One region of the Actinomadura luzonensis genome, then DNA from elsewhere that is predicted to be linked to it. Evidence: riboswitches for the same ligand, from Rfam matches in the RefSeq annotation. Region 1 holds a riboswitch; the other holds the start of a gene.
What was found. Region 1 has a riboswitch for thiamine pyrophosphate ahead of MF672_RS11415 (purine-cytosine permease family protein). Riboswitches for the same ligand answer to the same signal wherever they lie in the genome.
Positions count from the first base shown of each region.

Region 1 (6,392 bases):
GTACGGCAGCCCGTCGCCGATCGAGACCTCCACCCGGTGCCGGTCCGACAGCACCGGCAGCCCCAGCGTCGCCGCGTGGATGCGCTCGGCCAGGTCGAACTCCTCGATGCGCACCTTGAGCTCGTCCGCGCCGGCCCGCGCGCCGAGCAGCAGGTGGTCCATGAGCTGCCCGAGCGACTTCGCCCGCTCGGCGATCGTGTGCACGGCCGAGCGGCGTTCGAGGTCGCTCAGCTTGTCCCAGCGCGCGTCCAGCGTCGAGGCGAACCCGCGCACGATCGTGATCGGCGTGCGCAGCTCGTGGCTGGTGGTGGCGAGGAACAGGTCCTTGGCCTCCTCCAGCTCCTTGGCGCGGGTCACGTCGCGGAAGTCGACCACGACCTCGCCGGTCTCCTCGATCTGCGCGCTCACCACGTCCAGCCACCGGCCCGTCTCCAGCTGGAAGGTGAGCTTCTCGCCGGGCGCGGGCAGCGGGAACGGCGGCGGCCCGCCGAGCACGCTCTCCGCGGGGATCGCGGTGATCTCGGCGGCGGCCGGGTTCCAGCGCACCACCCGTCCGGCCTCGTCGAGCACGGCGATGCCGTCGGCGCTCGCGTCGAAGACGGCCCGCTCGTGGGCCCGCTGCCGCACCGCGTCCTGGTAGGCCACGGCGTTGCCGACCGCGATGCCCGCGTGCCCGGCCAGCAGCTCCAGCAGCTCCAGCTCCAGGTGGCCGGGCGTGCGCCGGGCGAACAGCGCGTACAGCGCGCCGTAGGGCCGCCCGCCGACCGCGGCCAGGCCGAGCGCGATCGTGTGCAGGCCGTCCAGCCGGGCCCACACCAGGTCATCGAGGCCGCTCGACTCCAGCAGCACCGTCTTGCCGGTGCGTAAAAGCCGGTCCACCAGGCTCGTGCGCAGGTCGGTGGTGGTGCCGCGGATGCTCTCCGGCAGCTGGTACGTGCTCACCAGCCGCAGCCGCTCCCCCTCGATGAGCACGAACCCGCCGGCGTCCGCCCCGGTCAGCTCCGTCAGGCTGGCCGAGATCCGGTCGAGCACGGCGGACAGCTCCAGGTCGGAGTTGAGGTCGCCCACCACGTCGGTCAGCCGGCGCACCAGCCGGGCGCGGCGGGCCATGCGCTCCTTGGCGACCTCGTCGGCCCGCGCCAGGTGGTGGACGCACACGTACCCGGCCACGGCGCTGCCGAGGCGCAGCGCGCTGATGTCCACGCGCACGTCGAGCAGGCTGCCGCCGCTGTCGAGGCGCTTGGTGCGCACCGACACCTGGCCGCCGGTGCGCACGCGCTCCAGCGCCGCGTTGTGCTCGGCGCTCAGCTCGGGCGGGACGATCGGCGCCCGCCGCCCCAGCATCTCCGCCGCCGGCCAGCCGAAGAGCCGTTCGGCCGCCTCGTTCCAGACCAGCACGGTCTGGTCGCGGTCGACCGCCACGACGGCGTTGGGCGAGCTGGCGAGCACCGCGCGGGCGATCTCATCGTCACTACCGGCCCATAGGTCCCCCACTCCTCCATAGTGCACGTGGCGCGGTGGGTGCGTCGGGCGATCCGTCCGATACGCTGCGGTCACGACGATTTCCCTGGAGGGTGCGGGCATGACGAGCGGCGACCTTGACGCCCTGCTGCGTGTGACCTCCAGCACCTACCGGGGAGAGACGCCCGACATCGCGTTCGGCACCTACGACGGCGCCCTGGGCCGCCAGGTGCTGGCCGTCACCGCCAAGGGCATCGTGGCCTGCTCCTTCGAGCCGGAGAACGACGTCTTCGAGCTGATCAGCAGGAACGTGGGCCGCTTCATCGGCCCCGACGCGCGCCGCCTCGACCCGGTGCGCCGCGAGCTCGACGCCTACTTCTCGGGGCGGCTGCGGGCCTTCGCCACGCCGGTCGACCTGTCGCTCGCCACCCCGTTCGCGCGCACGGTGCTGCAGAAGACGATGGCGGTGCCGTACGGCACGACCACGACGCTGGAGAGCATCGGCGAGAGCATCGGCCGGCCGCGCGCGCTGCGCGCGATCGGCAACGCGCTGGCCTCCAACCCCGTCTGCGTGATCGTGCCGTGCCACCGGGTGGTGCGCGAGGACGGCGCGCTCGGCGACTACGCGGGCGGCCTCGCCGCCAAGCAGCACCTGCTCAACGTCGAACGGCGGGCCGCGGCCGGCGTCCGCTGAGCAGCCCGATCAGCAGCGTCACCAGCGCCGCCACCAGGGCCGCGCCGAGCGCGCCGTTCATCCACGGCTCGCGGGTGAAGCCGATCGCGGCGCGCGCGCCGGCCCAGAAAGCGTCCCAGGCGGGCAGGGTGGGCGTCGAGGTGGTCAGCCAGTACGCGGCGAAGCCGAGCGCCCAGGGCAGCAGCATGCTCCAGCGCGAGGGGGCGTCCTCGGCGGTGTCCCAGCGGCCGGAGCGGGCGAAGAGGAAGTAGTCGACGGCCAGCACCGCGAACATCGGCACGAACACCGCGCCGATCACGCCGAGGAACGCGCCGTAGGAGGTCACGTCCACGACCAGGGCGATCGCGACGGTCAGCAGGCCGATGGCGACGGAGAAGACCCGCCGGTCCACGCGCGGCATGAGGTTCTGCAGGGACACCGTCGTCGAGTAGACGTTCGCGAACGACTGGTCGGTCTCGCGCAGCACCAGGACGCCGAAGAACAACGCGCCGAGCGGCGCCGCCACGAACGGGGCGAACACCGCCGTGCTGTCGGCCGTCACCGCCGCCGAGCCCGCGATGGCCACCGCGTACACGCCGAGGCCGAGACAGGCGACCTGGGCCAGCGTGTAGCCGCCCACGACGCCGGTGAACGCGGCCCGGCTGGAGCGCGAGTGCCGGGCGAAGTCGGCGGCCATCGGCACCCACGACACCGACAGCGCGATCACGTAGTCGACGGCGGCGGGGAAGGCGGTCCAGGAGCCGCCGGCGTGGGCCGGGGCCTCGTTGAGGAAGAACCAGGCGAACCACACCATCGACACGATCACGCCGGCGGTCACGTACCGGCGGAGCAGCCGGATCGAGCCGAGCGGCCAGATCGTCAGCGCCGTGGTGAGGACGCCCGCGACGAGCACCCACACCTGGTACGGCACGCCGCCGAAGATCGCGGTGGCCGCCTTGGCGATCACCCACAGCTCGAACGCGCCCCAGCCGAGCATCTGCACGATGTTGAGCACCGTCGGCACGTAGGAGATCCTCGCCCCGAACAGCCCGCGCAGCAGCACCATGGCCGGCTTGCCGGTCCGCGTGCCCGGCACGGCGGACAGGCCCACCATGGCCGTGCCGATGAGGCTGCCGACCAGGGCCGCCATGAGCGCGGCCGCCAGGCTGAGCGGGGCGTCGCCGAGCGGGTCGAGCAGGAACAGCGCGCCGGAGAAGCCGAGCAGGCTGACGCCGAGGTTGGCCCAGAGGGCGCCCTGGTCGAGGACGCCCAGCGTCTTGGGCGGGGTTCCTTCGAGGGTCAGCGGAACTTCGTCGGCGACATGCGTCATCGCTCACTCCCTACGCCGGCATTACCCGGACAGGTTCAGGCGGTCGGCAGCAGCGGTAGCTGCCCTCTCAGCCTGGTTGCCCCAAGCTCCCGCGACGATCTGTAGTTTGTGCCCTCATGATGCCTCAACGGCGCCGGAAGCGCCATATGGGGCTGTTATGCGACAAACGGCTCCTGGCCGGTCTCGCTCACCATGGGACGGCGCGCGGCCTGCCACGACTGCATGCCGCCGCCGACGTTGACGGCCTCGCGGCCGAGCTGGTTGAGCCAGGCCGCGACCTGCAGCGAGCGCCCGCCGACCCGGCAGACGACGTAGACGGTGCGGTCGGCCGGGATCTCCTCGACGCGCCCCTGGATCTGGGTCATGGGGATGTGCACGGCCTCCGGCGCGTGGCCCGCCAGCCATTCGTCCTGCTCACGGACGTCGAGCAGGTAGGCGTCTGCGGGAACGGCGCTGGCCTCGGTCTCAGGAACGGTCATGCCTCCATTGTCTCCGCCGCGCGGCGCGCGTCGTACGCGGCGCGCGCGGCGGCGATCTCGCGCTGGTGCGTCTCGGTCCAGGTCACGAGGGACTTGATGGTCTCGTGCAGGGTACGGCCGAGCGGCGTCAGCGCGTATTCCACCCGAGGCGGCACGACGGGGTGGACCGTGCGGGTAACCAGGCCGTCGCGCTCCAGGTGGCGCAGGGTGACGCTGAGCATGCGCTGGCTGACGCCGTCGATCTCGCGGCGCAGCTCGGTGAAGCGCAGGCTGCTGCAGTCGAGCAGGGCGATCACCAGCAGGGACCACTTGTCCGCGACGCGGTCGAGGATCTGGCGGACCTCGCAGTCCTCGCGGGTGTCCCACTGGCGGACGTCGTAGTCCTCGTCCTTGGTGCTCTCGCAGTAACCGAGTACCGGCAAAGTGCCTTCTTCCATGGCATCCCATCCTGGCCCAAGATGTGGACGGTTACCAGAGATAACCGATAGGCCGATTAGTAACCGGGGGTTTCCCATGCCTGCCCGTCACTGGGGCGTGCTCGCCGTGTTGTGCGGCGCGATCTTCCTTGAAGGCATCGACGTGGCCATGCTCAACGTCGCCCTGCCGTCCATCAGGGCCGACCTCGGCCTGTCCACCGGAGCGCTGAGCGGGGTGGTGAGCGCGTACGTGCTCGGCTACGGCGGCTTCATGCTGCTCGGCGGCCGCGCGGCCGACCTGCTGGGCCGCCGCCGGATGTTCCTGCTCTGGCTGACGGTCTTCCTGCTGTTCTCCGGGCTGGGCGGCTTCGCCGAGGAGGGCTGGGTGCTGCTCGTGGCCCGGTTCGTGACGGGGGTCGCGGCGGCGTTCCTGACCCCGGCCGGGCTGTCGCTGATCACCACGACGTTCCCCGAGGGCCCGCTGCGCAACCGGGCGCTGCTGGTCTACGCGGGGACCGCCGCCGGCGGCTTCGCGCTCGGGCTGGTCATCGGCGGGCTGCTGGCCGCCGTCGGGTGGCGCTGGGTGTTCTTCGCGCCGGTGCTGATGTCGGCGGCGCTGCTGCTCGCCGCGATCCCCCTGCTCAAGGAGCCGCCCGCGGCCGGCCGGCCCGCTGCGCGGAGCTTCGACCTGGCGGGCGCGGCCACCGTGACGGGGGCGATGATGCTGCTGGTCTACGGCGTCGTCCGGCTGGAGCACCCGGGCGACGGCCTGCCGCTCACCGTCGCGGCCTTCGCCGGCGGGCTGGCCCTGCTGGCGGCGTTCGCCGCGATCGAGCGGCGCTCGGCCGCCCCGCTCGTCCGGATGGGGATCTTCCGCGCGGGCGCGCTGGTCCGCACGAACCTCATGGCGGCCCTGCTCACGGCCTCGTTCTTCGGCTTCCAGTTCCTCCTCACGCTCTACCTCCAGGAGCTGCGCGGCTGGTCGGCGATCGAGACCGGGCTCGCGCTGCTCGCGGCGGCCGCCGACGTGGTGCTGGCGCCGACGCTCACGCCGTGGCTGGTCAACCGGTACGGCAACGCCCGGGTGGTGCTGGGCGGGCTGCTGTCGGGGCTGCTGGCCTACGCGTTGTTCCTCGGCGTGGGCCTGGACTGGGCGTACGCGGCCATGCTGCCGTCGATGCTGCTGATCGGGCTGATGTTCGCCTTCGTCTACGGCCCGCTGACGATCGTCGCCACCGACGGCATCGCCGAGCACGAGCAGGGGCTGGCCGGCGGGCTCATCAACACGTCGTTCCAGTTCGGCGCGGCGCTCGGCCTGTCGGCGGTCACCGCCGTGAACGTGGCCGCGCTGGGCGGCGCGGACACGCCGGAGGCGGGCCTGGCCGCGCTGCGCACGGCGCTCGCCGTGCCGGTGACGGCCACGCTGGTGGCCGCGGTGATCGCGGTGATCGGCCTGCGGGCGGCGGCCCGGCCGCGCGCCGGGCAGCCGCTGCCGGTGCCCTAGGCGCTACTTCAGCAGCTTGGACAGGCGGCGGTCGGCCAGCGGCTTGCCGCCCGTCTGGCAGGTGGGGCAGTACTGCAGCGAGGAGTCGGCGAAGGAGACCTCGCGGATCGTGTCGCCGCACACGTCGCAGGGCTGCCCCGCCCGGTTGTGCACGCGCAGGCCCGACTTCTTCTCCGCCTTGAGGTCCTTGGCCGCGAGGCCCTGCGCCCGCTCGACCGCCTCGGCCAGCGTGGTGACGATGGCCTCGTGCAGGTCGGCGATCTGGGCGTCGGTGAGGGTCGCGGCGATCTTGAACGGGGACATCTTCGCGGCGTGCAGCACCTCGTCGGAGTAGGCGTTGCCGATGCCGGCGATGACCTTCTGGTCGCGGAGCAGGCCCTTGATCTGGGTGCGGTTGCCGCCGATGATGCGCTTGAGCGCGGCGACGGTGAAGGACGGGTCGAGGGGGTCGGGGCCGAGGGCGGCAACGCCCGGCACCTCGTCCGGATTTTTCGTGACATAGACGGCGAGCCGCTTCTGCGTCCCCGCC
Region 1 covers NZ_JAKRKC020000001.1:2,377,075-2,383,466, reverse strand. The annotation lists gene MF672_RS11425 (ATP-binding protein) at 1-1,494, opposite strand, end outside; gene MF672_RS11420 (methylated-DNA--[protein]-cysteine S-methyltransferase) at 1,583-2,155, shown strand; gene MF672_RS11415 (purine-cytosine permease family protein) at 2,118-3,464, opposite strand; TPP riboswitch at 3,455-3,567, opposite strand; gene MF672_RS11410 (rhodanese-like domain-containing protein) at 3,620-3,943, opposite strand; gene MF672_RS11405 (winged helix-turn-helix transcriptional regulator) at 3,940-4,365, opposite strand; gene MF672_RS11400 (MFS transporter) at 4,457-5,863, shown strand; gene MF672_RS11395 (Fpg/Nei family DNA glycosylase) at 5,867-6,392, opposite strand, start outside.

Region 2 (6,392 bases), on a different contig from region 1:
CACCAAGCTGAAGCGCCGCCCCGTCCGGCCTGGCGGTCGCCGCCTCCCGCACCACCAGACCCCGCGAAAAACTGGAGCGCCGCCCCGTCCGGAGGGAGGGGGCGGCGCGTCGGGCAGAGGCGGGGTGCCGGCCGGAGTGCGGCCGGTGTGATGGGGCCGTGGCCCGGGTCGGTGGCCGGGCCGGCGGGCCCGACCGTGGTGGGGCCGGCTGTGGCGGGCCCGACTGTGGCGGGCCCGACCGTGGTGGGGCCGGCTGTGGGGGGCCGGAGTGCGACCGGCTGTGGGGGCTCCGGTCAGGCTGCCGCCAGCCGTTTGGCGAACTCGGCCGCGGCCGCGCCCGGGTCGTCGGCGTCGGTGATCGCCCGGACGACCACGACCCGGCGCACCCCGTACGACAGGACCTCGTCCAGGTTGCCGAGGTCGATGCCGCCGATGCCGAACCACGGCCGCGCCGTGCCCAGCCCCGCGGCGTGCCGCAGCAGCGGCGGGCCGGGGGCCGGACGGCCGGGCTTGGTCGGCGTGGGCCAGATCGGCCCGCAGCAGAAGTAGTCGACGCCCTCCTCCACGGCCGCGGCGGAAGCCTCGGCGGTGGAGTGGGTGGACCGTCCGATGACGATGTCGTCGCCGAGTATCTCTCGCGCGACCGTCACTGGAAGGTCGTCCTGCCCCAGGTGGAGCACGTCGGGACGGGCCGCGTAGGCGATGTCGGCCCGGTCGTTGACCGCCAGCAGCTTGCCGTGCCGGTCGCAGGCGTCGCGGAAGACTTCGAGGAGGGCGAGTTCTTCGCGGGCCTCCAGGCCCTTCTCCCGCAGCTGGATGATGTCCACGCCGTTGGCCAGCACCGTGTCGAGGAACTGCGCGAGGTCGCCGCGGTCGCGGCGGGCGCCGGTGCAGAGATAGAGGCGGGCGTCAGAAAGCGAGGGCCTGGGCACGCCGCTTGACCTCGGTGTGACGGCCGGCCCTGATCGCCTCGATGGGCGAGCCGGGCAGCGAGTCGTCGGGGGTGAAGAGCCAGCGCAGGGACTCGACGTCGTCGTAGCCGGCGTCCTGCAGCACGGTCAGCGTGCCCGGCAGGCCCTTCATCACTTCCTTTCCGTCGAGGAACACCGCGGGCACCTGCGGCCCGCCACTGCCCTCCCGGCGCACGCCGAGGAGCTTGTGGTCCTTGAGGAGTTGCTTGGCCCGCCCCATCGGAAGGTCGAGGCGCCGGGCCACTTCGGGGAGGGTGAGCCACTCGTCGACGAGTTGGTCGGTCTCCCGGTCGATCTGTGCAACAGAAAGCGTCACGGAACCACAACTACCACATGGCGTGCTTGCTCAAACAACACAATCCCGTAGGGGTACTTCTGGATCTACCAGGCGTTCCGCGTGGAGGCGGGCGCCCGCGTCGATGAGCCGGCGGCCCTGGACGAGGTCCCGGGGGCGGTCCACGGCGAAGACGGCGGCGAGGGTGTCGTCGGCGCGCAGCCAGACGGCCGACCACTTGCCCTCCGGGCCGCCGCGGTAGAGCAGGCGCTCGCCGGCCGGGTGGTGGCCCGCGTACTGGACCATGTGCCCGAACTGCTCGGACCAGAAGTACGGCACCGGGTCGTAGACGGCGTCCTCGCCGAGCAGGGCGGCGGCGGCGACCTCGGGGGCGTTGAGCGCGGTGTCCCAGTGCTCGACGCGGAGCCTGGCCTGGAAGCGGCGCGACCACCAGGCGGCGCAGTCGCCCACCGCGACCGTGCCGGGCAGCGAGGCGCGCAGCCGCTCGTCCACGACGACGCCGTTGTGCAGGTCGAGGTCGGCGTCGGCGAGCCACTCGACGGCGGGGCGGACGCCGATGCCGGCGACGACCACGTGCGCGTCCAGGAACTCGCCGCCGACCAGCTCGACGCCGCCCTCCTCGACGGAGTGGACCATGGTGTCCAGGCGCAGGTCGATGCCGTCGTACCAGCGTTCGGTGCGGGCGCCGATCTCGGCGCCGACGGCGGTGAAGAGCGGCGCGGGCCCGGCCTCCACGACGGTGACGTGGCAGCCGGCGCGGCGGGCGGCCGTCGCCACCTCGGCGCCGATCCACCCCGCGCCGATGACCGCGACGCGGGCGCCGGGCACCAGCGCGGCCCGCAGCTCGTGGGCGTCGTCCAGGGTGCGCAGGACGTGTTGCGGGCCGTCGCCGGGCAGCCTGACCGGGTCGGCGCCGGTGGCGATGACCAGGCCGTCGTAGCGCAGCTCGCCCTCGGTCGTCTCGACGGCTCCCGGGCGCAGCGCGGTGGCGGACACCCCGGGCCGGAAGGCGACGCGCAGCGCGGCGAGGTCGGTGTCGACGAAGGTGGTGTCGGACTCGCCCAGCAGCACGCTCTTCGTCAGGGGCGGGCGGTCGTAGGGGCGGTGGCGCTCCCGTCCGACCAGGGTGATCGTGCCGTCGAATCCGCGCCCGCGCAGCGCCTCGACCGTGCGCACGCCGGCCAGGCCCGCTCCCACCACCACGACATGGTTCACGACCAAGACCATAGACGGGCGCGCGGCCCGGCGGCGAAGGGGGGCGTGCGGGGACACGCCGGTGAGGTCGTAGGCTGTGGGCGTAAGACGCGCGGGAGTCCGGCCGTGACCGGGCTGAGAGGAAGGCTGCCAGCGGGCCTTCGACCGCAAGACACCTGATCCGGATCATGCCGGCGAAGGGAGCGCACGATGGACGCGAACGCAGGCGGCGCAGCCGCCGGGCTCTCCACTACGACCGCCGGGCTCTCCGGCGCGGGCGGCGGGCTCTCCGGGCTCACCGACGTGGTCGTGGGGGGCGGGGTCGTCGGGCTGTCCGTGGCGTGGCGGCTGGCGCGGGCCGGGCGGCGGGTGGCCGTGGTCGATCCGCGTCCGGCGCGCGGGGCCTCGCACGCGGCGGCCGGCATGCTGGCCCCGATCAGCGAGGTCACCTACACCGAGGCGCCGCTGCTGCGGCTCGGGATGGCGTCGCTGCGCCGCTGGCCGGCCTTCGCGGCCGAGCTGGCCGCCGACGCGGGCCTGCCCGCCACCGGGCCCGGGGTGGACCTGCGCGCGGAGGGGACCCTGGACGTGGCGTTCGGGGCCGACGACCTCGCGGCGCTGGACGAGCTGGCCGCGTTCATGGACAAGCTGGGGCTGCCGGTCGAGCGGCTGACCGGGCGCGAGTGCCGGCGGCTGGAGCCGATGCTGGCGCCGTCGGTGCGCGGCGGGCTGCTGGCGGCCGGTGACGCCTGGGTGGACCCGCGCCGGGTGACGGCGGCGCTGCTGGCCGCGCTGGAGCGGCTGCGGGTGCCGCTGGTCCGGGCCCGCGCCACCGGGCTGCTGCGCGAGGACGACACGGGAGCGGAGCCGCCGGGCGCGGGCAGGGTCGTCGGGGTGCGGCTGGAGGAGGGCGCGGGGCCGTCCGAGGTGCGGGCCGGGCGGGTGGTGCTCGCGGCCGGCGCCTGGAGCGGCGGCCTGGCCGGGGTCCCGGTGCGCCCGGTCAAGGGCCAGATCCTGCGCCTGCGCTCGCCGCGGCCGCTGCTCACCCGGTGCGTACGCGGCTCCGTCCACGGCTCGTCCGTCTACCTCGTCCCCCGGGGCGACGGCGAGCTGGTGGTCGGCGCCACCCAGGAGGAGCTGGGCTTCGACACCCGCGTGACGGCGGGCGGCCTGTACGAGCTGCTGCGCGACGCCAGGGAGCTGGTGCCCGGCGTCACCGAGCTGGAGCTGGCCGACGTGGTGGCGGGCCTGCGCCCGGGCACGCCCGACAACCTGCCGGTCATCGGCCCTGGAGGCGCGCCGGGGCTCGTCCTCGCCACCGGTCACCACCGGGGCGGCGTGCTGCTCGCGCCCCTCACGGCGGCCCTGGTCGCCGGGGAGAGCGGTGGCGAGGAGGCGGCCGAGCTGGACGCGCTGGGCGCGTTGTGCTCGCCCGCCAGGTTCCACGAGTCGGGGGGAGTTCAGGAGATCGCATGATTGTCCAGATCAACGGGGCCGCGCACGAGCTCGCCGACGGCACGACCGTGGCGCAGGCCGTACGGGCCCTGACCACGGCGACCACCGGGGTCGCCGTGGCCGTGAACGACGAGGTGGTCACGCGCGGCGCCTGGGAGACCACGGCGCTGCGCGACAGCGACCGCGTGGAGGTGCTGACGGCGGTGCAGGGTGGATGAGCTGATCATCGCCGGGGAGAAGTTCGCCTCCCGGCTCATCATGGGCACCGGCGGGGCGCCCTCGCTGGAGGTGCTCGACCAGGCGCTCGCGGCCTCGGGCACCGAGCTGACCACGGTCGCGATGCGGCGGCTCGACCCGGCGGCGCGCGGCTCGGTGCTGGACGTGCTGCGCGAGCGCGGCATCAAGGTGCTGCCGAACACGGCCGGCTGCTTCACCGCGGGCGAGGCCGTGCTGACGGCCCGGCTGGCCCGCGAGGCCCTGGGGACGAACTGGGTCAAGCTCGAGGTCATCGCCGACGAGCGGACGCTGCTGCCGGACCCGATCGAGACGTTCGACGCGGCCGAGCGGCTGGTCGCCGACGGGTTCGTGGTGCTGCCGTACATCGGCGACGACCCGGCGCTGGCCCGGCGGCTGGAGCAGGCCGGGTGCGCGGCGGTGATGCCGCTGGGCGCGCCGATCGGGTCGGGGCTCGGCATCCGCAACCCGCACAACATCGAGCTGATCGTCGAGGCCGCCTCGGTGCCGGTGATCCTCGACGCGGGCATCGGCACGGCGAGCGACGCCGCGCTGGCGATGGAGCTGGGCTGCGACGCGGTGCTGCTGGCCACGGCGGTCACCCGGGCGCAGCGGCCGGACCTGATGGCGGCGGCGATGAAGGCGGCGGTGTCGGCCGGGCGGCTGGCGCGGCAGGCCGGGCGCATCCCGCGCCGCCGCTACGCCGAGGCGTCCTCGCCCATGACCCCGTGACCCGTGACCCCATGACGACCCCGTGACCCCCGCGCCCTGCCCGTGACCCGGCCTTTCGTGGCACGGGTGGGACACAGCGGGGCCCGCGGGACTATGGTGCGTTCCAGGGGGCACGGCTCGGCATCGGTTTCGGGCGGCCGGGCCCTGCCGGTGCCAAAACGCCCGTAAACTCGGCGGGGTGGATACGACGACTGCGGACCCTCTGGTCGGGCGGCTCCTCGATGGACGCTATCGCATCGAGAGCCGGATCGCCCGGGGCGGTATGGCGACCGTCTACCTGGCGCTCGACGTGCGGCTCGACCGCACGGTGGCGCTGAAGGTCATGCACCGCTCGCTCGCCGAGGACCCCGCGTTCGTCAGGCGGTTCATCGGCGAGGCGAAGTCGGTGGCCAGTCTCTCCCACCCCAATGTCGTGCACGTCTTCGACCAGGGCACCGACAACGACGTCGTCTACCTGTCGATGGAGTACGTGCCGGGCCGCACGCTCCGCGACGTGCTGCGCGAGCGCGGCCGGCTGCCCGCCCGCGAGGCGCTGGAGATCCTCATCCCGGTGCTGGCCGCGCTCGGCGCCGCCCACCAGGCCGGCATGGTGCACCGCGACGTCAAGCCCGAGAACGTGCTGATGACCGACGACGGCCGGGTCAAGGTCGTGGACTTCGGCCTGGCCAAGGCCATCGAGGCGACGAACCAGACGCGCACCGGCGTGATGATCGGCACGATCGGCTACATGGCGCCCGAGCAGGTGCTCACGGGCGCGGCCGACGTGCGCAGCGACGTCTACGCGGCCGGCATCATGCTGTTCGAGCTGGTGACCGGGCAGCAGCCCTACGACGGCGAGACGCCCATGTCGGTCGCCTACCGGCACGTCCACGACACCGTGCCGGCGCCGTCGTCGCTGACGCCCGACGTGCCGCCGCTGATCGACACGCTCGTGGCGCAGGCCACGGCGCGCGAGCCCCAGGACCGCCCGAAGGACGCGACGGCGCTGCTGGTGGCGGCCGTGGACGCGCACCGCATGCTGCCGCGCACCACGATCCCGCCGCTGTCGCACGCGCGGCCGTACGGGCCGATGCGCGGCTCCGGCGCGATGTCCGCGCCCGTCACCGGGTCGATGGCGGCCCCGGCGGCCGCTTCCCTGCCCGGCCCGGCGCCCGTGCCGATGGCCGGGTCGATGGCCGGGTCGATGGCCGGGTCCGCGCCCGGCCTGCGCCCGCAGCCGCCGTCCCAGCCGAACGACCGCACCGCCGTGCACGCCGCCCCCTCGGTGCCGCAGGTCGCGCCCGCGCACACGCTCGTCCAGCCGCGCGCCGAGGTCCCCGGCCGGCGGCGGCGCGGGTTCCGGCCCAACTGGTTCCTGGTGGCGCTGGCCGCCTTCATGGTGGTCGCCATCGGGCTGACCGGCTGGTTCTTCGCCCAGCCCGACTACGTGCACGTCCCCGACCTGGTGGGCAAGAGCATGGCGCTGGCCCAGCAGGACGCCGCCAAGGGCGGCTTCAAGATCAGGACCGGCC
Region 2 covers NZ_JAKRKC020000002.1:2,985,796-2,992,187, reverse strand. The annotation lists gene thiE (thiamine phosphate synthase) at 294-932, opposite strand; gene MF672_RS44260 (Rv2175c family DNA-binding protein) at 910-1,287, opposite strand; gene MF672_RS44255 (NAD(P)/FAD-dependent oxidoreductase) at 1,318-2,481, opposite strand; TPP riboswitch at 2,563-2,680, shown strand; gene thiO (glycine oxidase ThiO) at 2,671-3,936, shown strand; gene thiS (sulfur carrier protein ThiS) at 3,933-4,133, shown strand; gene MF672_RS44240 (thiazole synthase) at 4,126-4,881, shown strand; gene pknB (Stk1 family PASTA domain-containing Ser/Thr kinase) at 5,060-6,392, shown strand, end outside.
Region 2: linked by a shared signal. The riboswitch ahead of thiO (glycine oxidase ThiO) and the one ahead of MF672_RS11415 (purine-cytosine permease family protein) in region 1 are both predicted to bind thiamine pyrophosphate.